Regions from separate parts of the Psychrobacillus sp. FSL K6-2843 genome, predicted to be linked through region 1. Evidence: riboswitches for the same ligand, from Rfam matches in the RefSeq annotation. Region 1 holds a riboswitch; each other region holds the start of a gene.

What was found. A riboswitch is a leader RNA that binds a small molecule or an ion and turns the genes downstream of it on or off. The one in region 1 is predicted to bind lysine.
Region 2: it holds a riboswitch for lysine, as region 1 does, so the genes downstream of both, MKY94_RS14730 (Na+/H+ antiporter NhaC family protein) here and MKY94_RS20885 (transporter substrate-binding domain-containing protein) in region 1, are expected to answer to the same signal.
Region 3: it holds a riboswitch for lysine, as region 1 does, so the genes downstream of both, MKY94_RS13110 (aspartate kinase) here and MKY94_RS20885 (transporter substrate-binding domain-containing protein) in region 1, are expected to answer to the same signal.

The regions. Positions count from the first base shown of each region.
Region 1 is NZ_CP152021.1:4,069,526-4,072,813, forward strand. It holds gene MKY94_RS20875 (amino acid ABC transporter ATP-binding protein) at 1-184, opposite strand, end outside; gene MKY94_RS20880 (amino acid ABC transporter permease) at 202-963, opposite strand; gene MKY94_RS20885 (transporter substrate-binding domain-containing protein) at 1,075-1,911, opposite strand; lysine riboswitch at 2,039-2,221, opposite strand; gene safA (SafA/ExsA family spore coat assembly protein) at 3,128-3,288, opposite strand, start outside.
Region 2 is NZ_CP152021.1:2,901,583-2,904,870, reverse strand. It holds gene MKY94_RS14740 (bifunctional UDP-sugar hydrolase/5'-nucleotidase) at 1-768, shown strand, start outside; gene yunB (sporulation protein YunB) at 811-1,581, shown strand; lysine riboswitch at 1,632-1,814, shown strand; gene MKY94_RS14730 (Na+/H+ antiporter NhaC family protein) at 1,899-3,288, shown strand, end outside.
Region 3 is NZ_CP152021.1:2,593,290-2,596,577, reverse strand. It holds gene uvrC (excinuclease ABC subunit UvrC) at 1-1,698, shown strand, start outside; lysine riboswitch at 1,742-1,917, shown strand; gene MKY94_RS13110 (aspartate kinase) at 2,022-3,242, shown strand.

The DNA.
Region 1 (3,288 bases):
TGATTTGCCCACCACTTGGCTTTTCCAACAAATTAATGCAGCGGAGAAGAGTCGATTTTCCCGATCCAGAAGAGCCAATGATGCATACAACCTCGCCTTTTTTAACAGAGAAATCGATATCTTTTAATACTTCATGTGCTCCAAAGGATTTGCTTAAATGTTGAATTTCAATTACTTTTTCCATAGTTGCTCCTCCTTTGCTTACTGATTTTCATGTGGACCTTTTGGTAGGACTGCCATTTGCATCGGTTGACCAATGACTGTATAGTTTTCAGGTCCATCCAATTTCTTCTCAAAATGACGTAATATCAAGGTAACAGCAAATGTCATGATGAAATACAAGATACAAGCTACAAAAAATGACTCAAAATATCTAAAGTTATTTCCTGCAACTGATTTTGTTTGGAAATACAGCTCAGTGACTCCGATTACATTCAACACAGAGGTATCCTTAATATTAATGATAAATTGGTTACCTGTTGCAGGAAGTATATTGCGGATAACTTGAGGTAACACAATATGAAGCATCGTTTGAATATGCGTCATCCCTATTGCTTGAGAGGCTTCAAATTGACCCTTGTCTATGGAAATAACTCCGCCTCGAACAATCTCCGCCATATAAGCACCCGTGTTTATAGAAACAATGAAAATAGCAGCGAGTAGACGATCCATGTCTAAGCCAAAGGCCAATGAGGAGCCGTAAAAAATAACCATTGCTTGTACTATCATTGGTGTGCCACGGAAAAACTCTATATAAATAGAGAGCATTAAGTTAACCAGCTTAAGAAAGTATCTTTTAATCCCCTTTTCCGGCATAGGAACAGTTCTTATAACTCCTGCCAGCAAACCGATGATAGCTCCGAAGATAGTTCCAATAATGGATATTAAGAGGGTTACTCCGGCTCCTCGTAAAAACATTGGCCAATTATTTGTAATGATGGATATAATCCATTCTAAACTCATAGTCTTCCTCCTTACATACTAGCTGACCCATAAACACACTTTCCAAGGAAAGTCAGTAAATGCTGTAAATAATGAAACGGCTGCAAAATAGTAGCAGCCGTTGTTATATGCTTATTCTGCAGCTGGTTGATTTAAAATAGCATTGTCCATAATTTCTTGTCGCTCTTCTTCTGAGATTCCTGCTAAAACTTTATTGATTTTGTCTGTTAAGTCACTTTCCTTTTTCAATCCTACTGCAACGGCTGTTTCCTCTTCATCTGCCACGAATCCTTCTGTAAATTCGATCATTACAAATTTATCATTTGCTGATGAAGCACTAATCCCTTCTGGACGTTCAGATACATAGCCGTCAATCATTCCAGATTCTAGTGCCACACGCATTGCAGGGAAATTATCTGATGCCGGTTGTTTTTTTACTCCTTCAATTTGGTCAATAACCCCGTAGTGAGAAGTATTTAATTGGCCAGTAATTTTCGCCCCCTTAAAGTCTTGAATGGAGGTAGCATTTTCAAATGTCCCACCCTTTTTTACCACCATAACAAAGTTGGAAGTATAATAGTTTTCGGAGAAATCAATTGTTTTTTTACGCTCTGCAGTTGGTGACATCCCTGCAATAATTGCATCAATTTTGCCGGATGTTAGGGCTGGAACTAAACCGTCCCATTCCGTTTTAACAACAACGAGCTCTTTACCTAAGCCCTCAGCTATTTTTTTAGCAATTTCTACATCGTAACCACCAGCATATTCTGCATTACCGTCAATTTTTACGCCACCATTTTTGTCATCCATTTGAGTCCAGTTAAATGGTGCATATCCTGCCTCTAAACCTACTGTAAAAGTATCTTGATCAGAAGCTGATCCAACGCTTTCTTCCTCTTTTGTTCCACAAGCTGCAAGCAGTAAAATGGTTGATAATAATAATGTTAAAGTGAATAGACTTTTTTTCATCTCTATTAATCTCCTTTTTTAAATTAGTATATGTATGCATGCATACAAAAAGGACAACCGTACAAAAAAAGACCTGAGATAGACTCAGGTCATATATGTATGGTTGCCCTAAATCCTCTACTTTTCCCCATGAGATAGCACACCATTATAAACCGGGACGTTTATAACGGACAGTCCTGCAATTATTCACTGCAGACCCAGCATGTAATAATGAGTTTATTACAAACTTCGGCGACATTTCCTTCTCCCTAGCATCACAGCTACTCACGCTCCACTAAGGACTGTTAAATATCGCGCCTCTACCTCACTTCTATAAAGCGAGGTTATATTCAATTATTGTTCATAGTCTACAACAGAGATTTTCATCTGTCAACATGTGTTCTATTGATTAAACAAAATATTACTATTATTAGATTGTAATCTCTTTAGAATTATTTCATTACCCATTTAAAAAAAGCTAATAATCCGAGGAATTGCTAAGAAAAGTCTGCTAAAGTAAACGCATTTTCAACTTTATCATACTTTTTCTTTTTCCCTTTGGGCATAGGTTCCGAGGGGGAGCGATAAGCCATCACCGTCGCTTGCGCATCTTTTATGAGGTCTTATCTGTCTCAGTCGTCCCACAAGAGGCGCCGCCTGCCGCTCCAATCATAAGTTTTATAGTAAAGAGAAAGGAATATAGATAAAACTAACTCATTTATTTAAAGCTATTAATAAAATACTTTTCACTTTGACTATTTGATTAACAAGTGATGGTTGATTTCCGCTCTCAGCGGACGCTTTCCGTGGGGTGAGGATAAGCCATCACTGTCGCTTGCACGTCGTTTGTGATGTCTTATCTGTCTCGTTCATCCCACCGGAGTCGCCGCCTGCCGCTCCAATCAAATAAAGCCCGCTTTAAAGCCTCCATATACATTCTTGGATCTCTTAGACCATTCGTTGATTGGTTGAAGCCCCTTTCTAGGAGAATTTCCATTTTGAACGGGACGAAAAATGTTTCACATGAAACTTTATATTATAAAAAAAACATGAGATAAGCTGGTTTCACATTACATGCGACAGTATGGCTTATCGCTATACTCCACAGAAAGAATTCGTTTAAAGCGCAACTTTAGCTATTTATAATTTATGCTTTTCATTTTTCTCACCTTATCGGAAAACCGCAAAAAAAGAGCGCAAATGACTTGGCTACCACCGTCATTTGCACTCTTTTCACTTATTTTTGTATAAACATTTGTGTCCAGTAGTTACCGTCTTTTACATAACCTACACCAATATGAGTATAGTTTTTGTTTAAGATATTCGCTCTATGACCTTCACTGTTCATCCAAGCATCTACTACTGCTGCGGCTGTTTTTTGACCCATAGCAATATTTT
Region 2 (3,288 bases), 1.2 Mb from region 1:
CATCATTTGTTCGAGGAGGGGAAATGGTTAGGGAACACTTTGCAGGCTGCTACAGGCAAATTTGGTATGTATATTGGACGTGTAATATTAGAGTTTGATCATATTAGCAAGAAGATTGTTTCTAAAGAGGCTAAGGTATATCCGACCGACGAGCTACCCGTACCTGAATATGCAAGCCAACTCCAAATGCGTTGGGAGTATGAAGGAAAAGTCCAGCTTTCTCATACTGTATTTAATAATCCAGTAAAGCTTGAAAAAGAATGGTTTCATGAATCTGAGCTCGCTAAATTTTTTGGGAAAGGGTTGCTCGAATATACAGGTGCTGATTGTGCAATGTTCCCAGCGGGTATATTTTTAAAAGATTTACCGGAGGGACCTGTAACTGCAGGAGACTTACATCAATGTCTTCCTCATCCTATTAATCCTTGTATCATTACATTAAGTGGAGCAGATTTACTAGAGATCATTGAGCAATCAAAAAATGATAAATGGCCTCACCTCGAGGTAAAAGGATTAGGCTTTCGTGGTAAATTCTTAGGTAATGTATTATTTGAACAAATAGTTGAAAGAGAAGATGGTGTTATCTTAATACAGGGAAGTCCGTTAATTATTCAGGACACCTACCGGCTGGCAACTTTGGATATGTTCACATTTGGATATTTCTTTCCTTCCTTTAAAACAGCAAAAAAACAATATATTATGCCAGAAACAATTCGAGACGTTGTGAAATGGTACGGAATAAAGGAAGAGCATAAGTGCAGGGCATAAAAGACCTTCTTGTTACATAAAAGTAATGAGGAGGTTTTTTCGTTGTTTTATCGAAAAAAGAAGAAACGTTTTATATTTTTTAGCACTCAACGTAAATTAGCTATCTTTTTGACATGCTTTCTATTGTCGGTAGCTTGGGTGTTTTATTACATAAATGCCCAACTGACTCCAACTTATTTAGATTATGCAGAAGTACAAACTAATAAGATTGCCTCTATGGTAATTAGTAAAGCGATTAATTCACGTACGGCAAATGTATTAGACGTAAACGATATTATTGAAGAAGTTCCTTCAGATAGTAAAAATATGGTGACGACTAAGTTTAATACGGAGATTATCAACCGAGTACTTTCTGATACAAATAGTTTAGTGCAATCTCATTTGGAGCAGGCAGAAAAAGGTAATCTTTCTAGCCTTCCCTACTTGGATGATATTGAATATGATAAGCATACGATGGAAGATCAAGGTGGGGTAGTATTCTTTGTGCCGATGGGGCAGGCTACAAATATACCTCTAATCGGAAACTTAGGGCCGAAAATTCCAATTCGTTTCCATGTAATAGGTAATGTTCAGTCCAATGTAGTGCCTACCATAACAGAGTTTGGAATAAATAATGCTTATGTAGAAATTAGTATTCATATTAAAGTAAATGTACAAATCATTGTACCGCTGGCAAGTAAGATGAGTGTAGTTGAACAAAATATCCCTGTTGCAATGGGCTTAGTACAGGGTCAGGTGCCTCATATTTACACCGGAGGAGATGGGTCTGCTGCTCCATCAGTAGAGGTGCCAATACCATTGCCGAAAGATTAAAAAAAAGGCGTTTTTTATAAAACCCTGTTAGAATAGAAAGAAATGAATAATGAATAGGTAGAGGCTGCGAGGCTTAAGAGTAATTTACAGGAGGTTGACACCGTTGATCGTAGATGAAAGGAAGCTTTGCCGAAGCTAAGTATTGATAGTCATAAGATATTTAGTTGGGGTTATTTTGAACAAAAATAACACTGTCATTTATACGCCAGTATAGATGGGGAGCTACAAATGAAGTAAGTATTTAGCTTATATTTCATAATCAAGCCAACCTATATATATTTATAGGTTGGCTTTTCGATTTTTAAGGAGGAACAGTTTTGGAAAATACTATTTTTTCGTTAGTGCCACCGTTATTGGCAATTATTATGGTTTTAGTGACTAAAAGGGTTTTACTTTCATTGGGAGCGGGGATTCTTTCCGCCGCATTACTTGTGGAGAATTTTAACCCAGTACAATCTTTTCTTTTGTTATGGGACTCATTTAAAGTTTCCTTTTGGGATGGTGGGTTAAACGTATATAACATATATATTTTAGCTTTTATATTATTATTAGGAGTAGTAACAGCTTTCGTTAGTCTTTCCGGTGGTAGCACAGCATTTGCTGCTTGGGCTATCAAAAGAATCAAAACAAAAAGAGGATCTAAACTTTTAACTGCTTTTTTGGGGATTATCATTTTTGTGGATGATTATTTTAATGCATTAGCAGTTGGGCAAATCGCAAGACCTATTACAGACTCTCATAAAGTTTCTCGTGCAAAGCTTGCTTATTTTATCGATTCCACCTCTGCACCAGTTTGTGTAGTGTCTCCAGTCTCTAGTTGGGGAGCTTTCCTAATCAGTCAGCTTGGTGTAATTTTTGCTACACATGCGGTGACTGATTATACACCGCTGGAGGCATTTGTGTTAATGGCACCGATGAACTTCTATGTAATTGCAACATTAGCATTGGTCTTTTTCACAGCTTGGACTGACTTTGATTTGTTTGAGATGAAAAAGCATGAAAGACGAGCGATGGATACAGGCGTACTTTTTGACCCGGAGAAAACAAATCCTGGAGATTTAGAGGGTGATTTCCCGGAAAATAATTATGGTAAGGTGATTGATTTATTACTTCCTATTATTTCTTTAGTGGTTGTCACTTTAGGAAGTATGTTTTGGACGGGTTATAGCCTTTCAGGAAAAGTTTTAGACATCTTTATAATCTTTGAACATACAGATGTACCTCTTTCGTTATTTATAGGGGGACTGACAGCTAGTATAATCGCAATGATTTTATATATGCGTCAATTTAAAACGAACCCAGAGGCAAACATGACTTACGTGTGGAAAGCCATATGCACAGGTGTTAAATCTATGCTTCCAGCTATTTTGATATTAGTGTTTGCTTGGTCGTTGTCTTATTTAATCACAGCTTTAGAAACTGGAGCATTTTTAGCTACTTTAGTTACGGAAAACAATGTACCAGTAGGTGTGATACCTGTATTAATGTTTGTGTTAACAGCATTTATGGCTTTTGCAACTGGATCATCTTGGGGTTCTTTTGGTATCTTACTTCCTATTGGAGCGAGTATCATCATGGCGATTGAGCCTCAATTATTGCTTCCAGTCTTAGCTGCTGTTTTAGCAGGAGCAGTTTTTGGAGACCATTGCTCACCAATCTCCGATACGACTATTATGTCTGCCACAGGAGCAGGTGTTAATGTAATTG
Region 3 (3,288 bases), 1.5 Mb from region 1:
GGAAAAGCAAAAGTATTAAAAAATCGTGTAAGATCTTATTTTACCGGTTCACATGATGGAAAAACTCAAAGATTAGTACAAGAGATAGTGGACTTCGAATATATCGTTACATCGTCTGAGCTAGAGGCATTGATCTTGGAGCTCCATTTGATCAAAAAGCATGATCCAAAATACAATATCATGCTTAAGGACGATAAGACGTACCCATATATAAAAATTACAGGGGAAAAGAACCCAAAGCTAATTATTACAAGACAAGTAAAAAAGGACAAAGGGAAATATTTTGGACCCTATCCAAACTCCCATTCTGCCCATGAAACGAAAAAGCTGCTGGATAGACTATATCCATTAAGAAAGTGTCAAAAGCTACCTAGTCAAGTTTGTCTTTACTATCATATTGGTCAGTGCTTAGCTCCATGTGTAAAGGAAATTGATGAACCAACATACACAGAAATAATTCACGAAATCTCTAGTTTCCTTAATGGTGGACATGGTAAGGTCAAGAAAGAACTGACAGAAAAAATGAATGCTGCAGCGGAACAGCTTGAGTTTGAACGAGCTAAAGAATACCGCGATCAAATTGCCCACATTGATCAAGTTATGGAAAAACAAAAAATGACGATGAATGATTTCACGAACCGTGATATTTTCGGATATTCAGTAGACAAAGGGTGGATGTGCGTCCAAGTCTTTTTTGTGCGCCAAGGTAAACTGATAGAAAGAGATGTGTCGCTATTCCCGATGTATCGTGACCCGGAGGAAGAGTTTCTTACGTTTCTAGGCCAGTTTTATGCCAAACCTGAACACATCAAGCCAAAGGAAATATTCGTCCCAAATACTACCGATTTGGATTTGGCGTCTGAGCTGCTGCAAATGAAGGTCATTATTCCACAAAAGGGAGCAAAAAAGAACTTAGTAGATCTGGCTCAAAAAAATGCTTCAATTGCATTGAAAGAAAAATTTCACTTAATCGAACGTCAAGAGGAGCGGACAGTTGGGGCTGTAGAGGAATTAGGTCAATTGATGGGAATTAGCATGCCAAGCAGAATCGAAGCATTTGATAATTCACATATCCATGGGACAGATGCAGTTTCAGCCATGGTAGTTTTTGTTGATGGCAGAGCATATAAAAAAGATTATCGTAAATATAAAACTAGAACAGCAGCCAAGCATGATGACTATGGAGCGATGCGCGAGGTTGTTCGAAGAAGATACACAAGAGTACTAAAAGAAAGACTGCCACTTCCTGACCTTATCATTATTGATGGTGGTAAAGGACAAATAGAGGCTGCTCGCGAAATTATTGAAGATGAATTGGGCTTAGATATACCTATTGCAGGACTAGCCAAGGATACGAAACACCAAACTTCTTCTTTGCTTTATGGTGATCCCTTAATGATTATACCTATGAAGCGGACTAGCGAGGCATTCTATTTATTACAAAGGATTCAAGATGAGGTCCATCGTTTTGCTATCACATTCCATCGTCAACAAAGAGGGAAGCATACGATTGCTTCTTCATTAGATGGAATAGAAGGAATCGGACCAAAGCGAAAAAAACTACTACTCAAGCATTTTGGCTCCGTCAAACGAATGCAAGCTGCATCTAGGGAAGAGTTAATCGAATCTGGGCTTCCTAGTAAATTAGCAGATAATCTAATTGCTCATTTTCGGAAAAATTTATTGTCTTCTGAATAATCTTATGTTATCTTTAAAACAATTTAATATTCACTATTCAAACAGTGAAGATAGAGGTGCGAATTGCAATAGTACTAATCATGAGGATGAAAGATCCATTGAGGGGTTAGGAAAGGGTTGTTCGCCGAAATATAGAAAAGCTTTTCCTTTTCTATGTTGGTTCTGTATTTAAGAGATGCAGGATTGTCAGAATATATATTCTGGAGGGCTATCTCACATGGGCAATTGTTTTTTGACCGTGTATGAGAAGAGTTAGCTTTCCGCAATCTTGTGGAAAGCTTTTTTTATTGTATCCCGACAGAGACAAAAGGGGAGATAGGTTAATGAGTAAAATTGTTATGAAATTTGGCGGAACTTCTGTAGGCACTCTCGACAAAATAACGAATGTCGCAAAAAGGATTCAAAATGAAAAAGAAAAAGGCCACGATATTGTAGTAGTTGTTTCTGCAATGGGTAAAACAACTGATGATTTAAATTTGTTGGCAAGTAAAATCACCGATAGTCCTGTAAAAAGAGAGATGGATATGTTGTTGTCAACAGGGGAACAAGTGACGATGTCCTTGCTTGCAATACAATTGAACTCACTTGGTGTGGAAGCCCTATCTCTCACAGGTTGGCAAGCAGGCATCCAAACAGACGATGTACATAGAAATGCGAAGATCAGTCAACTAGATGGCAACAAGATAAATGAATATCTTGATGGTAACCAAGTAGTAATTGTCGCAGGATTTCAAGGGATTTCTTTGGAGGGGGAAATCACTACCTTAGGAAGAGGAGGATCAGATACTACTGCCGTCGCTGTTGCAGCTGCGATAGATGCAGAAATATGTGATATTTACACAGACGTAGATGGCATTTATACTTCAGATCCTCGTTATATATTAGATGCTAGAAAACTAGAGCAGTTGGAATATGATGAGATGTTAGAGTTAGCCAATTTAGGCGCTGGAGTGTTGCACCCCCGAGCAGTGGAGTTTGCAAAAAACTATAAAATACCACTTAGAGTACGATCAAGCTATGAAGAAACAGAAGGAACAATTTTAAAGGAGGAAGTAGATGTGGAAAATAATTTAGTAGTACGTGGGGTAGCGTTTGAATCAGATATAGTACGTTTGACTATAGAGTATGAAGTGCCTTTTAATGGTTCGCTAGCTTCCATTTTCACTACACTCGCTAATAATAATATAGACGTAGACATTATTGTCCAATCAATCGTTGAGGGCATTAAGCCAACAGTTTCGTTCTCTATCAAAAAGGAATCACTTTCAGAAGCAATTGAGGTTTTAGAAACAAATAAAAAAACATTAGGTTTTACTTTTGCTGATTTTGAGGTTGGCCTAGCTAAAGTATCGATAGTAGGATCGGGAATGGTATCTAATCCAGGTGTTGCTGCCCAAATGTTTGACCGTCTTAGTAAGGAGAACATACCTGTCAAAATGGTAAGCACCTCAGAGATTAAAGTTTCTGTAGTAGTACCTCAGGGGAATATGATCCAAGCTGCTAATGCCTTGCATAATGAATTTGAATTGGCTATCAGCCGATAATTCTATATTTAAAGAGGATTGTCGTTTTACCTACAATCCTCTTTTT